One region of the Kluyvera georgiana genome, then DNA from elsewhere that is predicted to be linked to it. Evidence: predicted binding sites of a transcription regulator. Region 1 holds the regulator's gene; the other holds the start of a gene.
What was found. The regulator ArgR, encoded in region 1, controls arginine synthesis, uptake and breakdown. The targets are predictions, from matches to a motif close to ANTGAATAAAAATACANT.
Positions count from the first base shown of each region.

Region 2: a site for ArgR is predicted at 1,900-1,917, ahead of argA (amino-acid N-acetyltransferase). Genes of this name have one in related genera too.

Region 1 is NZ_CP158865.1:520,400-523,820, forward strand. Features, by position in the region: gene ABTW00_RS02525 (barstar family protein) at 1-259, shown strand, start outside; gene yhcN-B (DUF1471 family stress response protein YhcN-B) at 312-578, opposite strand; gene yhcN (peroxide/acid stress response protein YhcN) at 698-961, opposite strand; gene argR (transcriptional regulator ArgR) at 1,337-1,807, opposite strand; gene mdh (malate dehydrogenase) at 2,252-3,190, shown strand; gene degS (outer membrane-stress sensor serine endopeptidase DegS) at 3,248-3,421, opposite strand, start outside.
Region 2 is NZ_CP158865.1:939,859-943,279, reverse strand. Features, by position in the region: gene cobD (threonine-phosphate decarboxylase CobD) at 1-464, opposite strand, end outside; gene amiC (N-acetylmuramoyl-L-alanine amidase AmiC) at 471-1,721, opposite strand; gene argA (amino-acid N-acetyltransferase) at 1,951-3,282, shown strand.

The DNA of each region.
Region 1 (3,421 bases):
TGATTTTGATGAGATAGAGGATCAGGGCGATTTTTATCGGGAGTTCGCTCAACTCTTTGCCCTCGATCGTGAGTCGATTCGCGATTTAGATGCGCTTTGGGATGCGGTCACCGGCCCGCAAATGCCGTTACCGCTGGAGATCGAGTTCATCCATCTCAACGACAAGCAGCGCCGTCGCTATGGGGCGTTGATTCTGCTGTTTGATGAAGCAGAAGAAGAGCTGGAAGGGATGCTGCGTTTTAACGTTCAGCGGGCATAAAAAAGCCCTCGCATAAGGGCGAGGGCAAGTCGTCGGACAAGACGACGAGGGTTTATTTGTACAGCTCAGCCGTAGCGTGCCAATGGTCGCCGGTACGGGCTTCAATAATGCGGTAGCTGCTGGCGCCTTGTTTTTCGGCTTTAGCGGCTAATGCGCTGCGCATATCCATCGGGTCGCTACCGATCTGAGAAACAGAAACGGTGCCGACGGATTGCAGATTCTGTGCCTGCTCCGCGTTAACCTGTTGCACTGCGGCGCTTGCGCCGAAGGACAGAACGGATGCCAGACCAAGGGATGCGATGATCATTGCGCTTTTCATAATGTTTTACTCCTCACCATATTCTTCATTCTTCAGCGGTGAGAGGATGTTCTTTCTGATTCCTGGGACCGCTGGGTATTTAACTTTTCTACACTGCCGACGTGCTGCCTGATGCGAACTTATTTGTACAGTTCAGCCGTTGCGTGCCAATGAGCGCCGGTACGCGCTTCAATGATGCGATAGGATGATGCACCTTGTTCTTCCGCTTTTTTGTTCAGCATTTCGTGCATATCCATCGGAGATGAACCGACGGAACCGATGGAAACGGTGCCGATTGACTGACGGCTTTGTGCTTGATCGCTGCTGATAGAGTCAGCGGCAAACGCACCGAAAGAGATAACGGAAAGGATGCTCAGAGCGGCAACAGTTGTTTTGATTTTCATGATACTCACCTCGTCGAATTTTTTTGGAAGGTCTTTGTTTTGTGACCCTCATCACGAAATTAAGTATACACTAATCACCTAAAATATTAATACCCAGCTAATTGTTTCGCGTGTAATTAGGTGTCAAAAATCGTCATTTTTAGAACATATATGTATAAAAAAATACATATTTCGGTAAAGTTAAGTGTTAATTGTGATGATAATCAATTAGATATGATAATTTGATATTTTGTGCGGTTATGAATAGATATATTCACTGGATCTATGATTCTGACCAGAAAATCGCACTTAATGTTAACGAGACGGGAGTGAAACGTAGGGAAATTTGCCTTTAAAGCAGCTCCTCTGGTGGGCCAGAGGAGAAAGGAAGAGGGATTACAGCTCCTGTTCGAACAGAACCTGGATGGCCTCGTAGAGATCTTTAACGGTGAACCCGCGTGCCGGCGTGGTGAAAATCGTGTCGTCACCGGCAATACTGCCGAGGATGCCTTCCGCTTTACCCAGTGAGTCCAGCAGGCGGGCAATCAGCTGTGCAGCGCCGGGGCTGGTATGGATAACCACAACGGCATCGTTGTAATCAATATCCAGTACCAGATTTTTCAGCGGGCTGGTGGTGGTCGGCACGCCCAGCTCGGCTGGCAGGCAGTAAACCATTTCCATTTTGGCGTTGCGGGTACGCACGGCGCCAAACTTGGTCAGCATACGAGAAACTTTGGACTGGTTAATATTATCGAAACCTTCTTCCTGCAAGGCCTGAACAATTTCGCCCTGAGAGCTAAATTTTTCTTCCTTCAGTAATGCTTTAAAGGCTTTAACTAATTCTTCTTGTTTAGTTGAACTTCGCATAAGTCACCCGAGTATGGTGGTGAAATTGACATTATTATGCATATAGGTGAATTTTTATGCAAAATAATTTACTACAGAGGCTAAGCCAAATAGAGAAAGGGCGGATTTTAGCAAAAATTAGACCTAAGAAACATGCCTATATCACGGGATCCAAATAAGTTAAAAGTAAATGAAATGTTATTAAATTGCTGTTGTTTTACGCAACATGCTGAGTATATTGTAATCGATAGTTGATGAAAATTTGGTTTCGTAGAAAGGCCTTTTTCTGGGAGTAGTGCGGATGCTGTTGAATGGCCCGCATTCTGTAAGCAATTATATTGTAATTATTTACCTTGTGAATTAAGGTCGCCGCAATGGAGTAACAACTGGTATCTCCTGCGTTGGTTTATGCGGTCCACGACAGGTTGTTACCTGAAAGTCATTAACCATAATAAGGAGTTTAGGATGAAAGTCGCAGTCCTTGGTGCCGCCGGCGGTATTGGCCAGGCGCTTGCCCTACTACTAAAGACCCAACTGCCTTCAGGTTCAGAACTCTCTCTCTATGATATTGCCCCCGTCACGCCTGGTGTGGCTGTCGATCTCAGCCATATTCCGACTGATGTCAAAATCAAAGGTTTCTCCGGCGAAGACGCCACGCCCGCACTCGAAGGCGCTGATGTTGTCCTGATTTCTGCCGGTGTGGCCCGTAAGCCCGGTATGGATCGCTCCGATCTGTTTAACGTTAACGCCGGGATTGTCAAAAACCTGGTGCAGCAAATTGCCAAAACTGCCCCGAAAGCCTGTATTGGTATTATCACCAACCCGGTGAATACCACGGTGGCCATTGCCGCCGAAGTGCTGAAAAAGGCGGGCGTATACGACAAGAACAAACTGTTCGGCGTTACTACGCTGGATATCATCCGCTCCAACACCTTTGTGGCGGAGCTGAAAGGTAAAAGCGCTGGTGATGTGGAAGTGCCGGTTATCGGCGGCCACTCCGGGGTGACGATTCTGCCTTTATTATCGCAAATTTCCGGCGTGAGCTTCTCCGATCAGGAAGTGAACGACCTGACCAAACGCATCCAGAACGCGGGCACCGAAGTGGTGGAAGCGAAAGCGGGTGGCGGCTCGGCTACGCTCTCCATGGGCCAGGCGGCGGCGCGTTTCGGCCTGTCTCTGGTTCGCGCCCTGCAGGGCGAGAAAGGCGTGGTTGAGTGCGCCTATGTGGAAGGTGACGGACAATACGCCCGTTTCTTCTCGCAGCCGCTGCTGTTAGGTAAAAACGGGATTGAAGAACGTCAGTCGATTGGCAAACTGAGCGCTTACGAACAGCAGGCGCTGGAAGGCATGCTCGATACGCTGAGAAAAGATATTCAGCTGGGTGAAGATTTTATTAATAAATAAGGCGTGACGCCTTAGACGTGACAAAGGGGCCAATGGCCCCTTTGCTTTTCACGCCGTTTAGTTCGACGCCGGATATTCCTGAATCGTCACCTGCATCGTCAGTTTCTTATCATCACGCATCACGACCACCGGAATGACCGATCCCGGACGAATCTCGGCGACCTGGTCCATGGTTTCCAGCGCGGAAATCGCCGGTTTGCCGTTGACCGAAATAATCACGTCGTTGTTCTG
Region 2 (3,421 bases), 420 kb from region 1:
GGCGTGCAAAGAAACAGGCAGTCCAGCCCGGCGGTCAGCGCCGGGAGAATACGGTCAGTCAGCTGCCAGTTGTCCTCTTCACGCAGGAAAAAGGTATCGATGGCGCAATCAACGGTTTCCAGCGCCCGACGATATTCGGCGAACCCGGGCGCAACCACCATCGCCCGGCGCGGACACAGCCCCTGAACGAGGGTAAAGATGGATTCGGTTTCGCCGTTGCCCGCCAGGATCCACGTTGCCGGAACACCATGGTGTTCCGCCAGCGCCCGATGCAGCTGCTGATACTCGACGTCAGGGTAACGTTCGGCGCAGCTGAGCTGGGCGACAATCGCCCGTTTTAAACTTTCAGGCATTCCCAGCGGGTTAATATTGGCGCTGAAATCCAGCAGTTGGTCGGCGGAAATCCCCATCAGCGCCGCCGCTTCACGGATATTGCCGCCGTGAGCGCTTTTCAGACGCGACACGCCCGGTTACCCGCGCCGCGCCAGCGTTGCGCCGTCGGCAAAGTAGGCCTTAATGCCAGCGAGGATCGACTCGGCCACTTCCTGCTGGAACTTCGCGGTTTTCAGCTTACGCTCTTCTTCAACGTTACTGATAAACGCCGTTTCGACGAGGATAGACGGAATATCCGGCGCTTTCAGCACCGCAAACCCGGCCTGCTCGACCTGATTTTTATGCAGGTTGTTAATCTGCCCCATCTTCTTGAGCACCGCTTTCCCAAATTTCAGGCTGTCGGCGATGGTCAGCGATTGCACCATATCGAACATGGTGTGGTCGACGTAGCGGTCGCCGCTTTTGCTGACGCCACCGATCAAGTCCGAGGCGTTCTGAGTCTGCGCGAGGTATTTCGCCGCCGTACTGGTGGCCCCCTTGGTAGAGAGCGCAAACACCGATGAGCCGCTCGGCTGACGGCTGGTAAAGGCATCCGCGTGAATAGAAACAAACAGGTCGGCGCGCTGTTTCTGGGCTTTGGCCACCCGCACCTTCAGCGGAATAAAGATATCTTCGTTGCGCGTCATGTAGGCCTTCATGTTGCCTTCTTTCTCAATCAGCGCGCGCAGGCGGCGGGCAATTTGCAGCACCACGTCTTTTTCCCGCGTCTTGTACAGCCCCACCGCGCCGGAGTCTTCGCCGCCGTGTCCGGGGTCAAGCATAATGACAATTGGCCGATCGCGACCGGCTTTCCCCGGCTGCGGCCCGCTCTGCGCCGGCGGCACCTGCTTTTCGAGACCGTCTTTGTTGTACTCTTCCAGCAGCGCCAGCAGCGGGTCCTGCACATCGTTCGCGTTAGCGGGGTAGAGATCCATCACCAGACGTTCTTTAAAGTTGGCAACCGGCGCGAGGGCAAACAGCTGCGGTTTGACGTCCTGCTTCAGCTCAAACACCATGCGCACGGTCTGCGGGTCGAACTGGCCGACACGCGCGGATTTAATAAACGGATCGTCGCCGCGAATCTGCGCCGCCATCCCTTTCAGCACCGAGTTGAGGTTCACCCCTTCAAGATCAACCACCAGGCGGTCGGGATTGCTCAACGCAAACTGCCGATACTTGAGCACGCGGTTGGACTCCACCGTAACGCGCGTGTAGCTGGACGCAGGCCAGATGCGGACGGCCACCACCTGACTGACGGCAGCGAAACCAACCTGACTGACACTTAGCAACCACATGGCGCCCGCCCCTTTTAACAGGCGGCGGCGACTCAAAGACTGACTTCCTGACATGCTCTATCCCAGGCAAAAAAAGACGATTTCAAATTAAGCAAAATATGATTGACCGAAAACTTTAACCAAAGGCGAATAAACTGTCATCTATAAAAGGGTAAACATTCGTTGGTTAAGCGAAATTTGGCGGAGATTTTTCCCATGTTTAGGCAAATTCCGGCTTGCGTTTAGCGCAAAAACAGAATAAAAATACACTTATTACGAATAATCATGCATTGAGGGTTGTGCCGTGGTGAAGGAACGTAGAACCGAACTGGTCGAGGGGTTTCGTCATTCAGTCCCCTATATTAACGCTCATCGGGGCAAGACGTTTGTCATCATGCTTGGCGGCGAAGCCATTGAGCATGAGAACTTTTCAAGCATTGTCAATGATATAGGGCTGCTGCATAGTCTGGGCATCCGCCTGGTGCTGGTCTACGGCGCGCGTCCGCAAATCGACGCCAATCTGGCCGAACATCAACATCAGCCAACCTATCATAAACACATTCGTGTCACCGATAGCAAAACCCTTGAACTGGTTAAACAGGCGGCGGGCCAGCTGCAGTTGGATATCACCGCGCGTCTGTCGATGAGCCTGAACAATACGCCGCTTCAGGGCGCACACATCAATGTGGTCAGCGGTAACTTTATCATCGCCCAGCCGCTGGGCGTGGATGACGGTATCGACTACTGCCACAGCGGGCGCATTCGTCGTATTGATGAAGAGGCGATCCACCGCCAGCTCGACAGCGGCGCTATTGTGCTGATGGGGCCGGTTGCCGTCTCCGTTACCGGCGAAAGTTTTAACCTGACTTCAGAAGAAATTGCCACTCAGTTGGCGATTAAGCTGAAGGCCGAGAAGATGATTGGCTTCTGCTCATCGCAGGGCGTTTACAATGAGGCCGGTGAAATCGTTCCTGAACTGTTCCCTAACGAAGCGCAGGCGCGCATCGAAGAGCTGGAGCAGGAAGGCGACTACCTTTCCGGTACCGCTCGCTTCCTGCGCGGCGCGGTGAAAGCCTGCCGCAGCGGCGTGCGTCGCAGCCACCTGATCAGCTATCAGGAAGACGGCGCGCTGTTGCAGGAATTGTTCTCACGCGACGGTATTGGTACGCAAATCGTGATGGAGAGCGCCGAGCAGATCCGCCGCGCCACCATTAACGATATTGGCGGTATTCTCGACCTGATTGCGCCGCTGGAGCAGCAGGGGATTCTGGTGCGTCGCTCACGCGAGCAGCTGGAGATGGAGATCGACAAGTTCACGATTATTCAACGTGATAACACCACCATCGCCTGTGCCGCGCTTTATCCGTTCCCGGAAGAGAAAATTGGCGAAATGGCCTGCGTGGCGGTGCATCCGGACTATCGCAGCTCTTCGCGCGGCGAAGTGCTCCTTGAGCGCATTACCGCGCAGGCGAAGCAAATGGGGCTGAATCATCTGTTTGTGCTGACCACCCGCAGTATTCACTGGTTCCAGGAGCGTGGGTTTAAGCCGGTTGATGTTGAGCTGCTGCCGGAGAGTAAAAAGCAGCTGTATAACTATCAGCGTCGTTCGAAGGTGCTGATGGCGGATTTAGTCTAGCAGCGCCGATCGGTCTCCGCGCCCTCTTCCCTTTTGAAGCTGTCTCTTATAATCCTTGACGACAGTTATCAGAAAGGGGGGAGGTGTATTTGGATTGATCACTCCGTTGCGCTCCTTTTCAGCTCTCGCCACATAAATT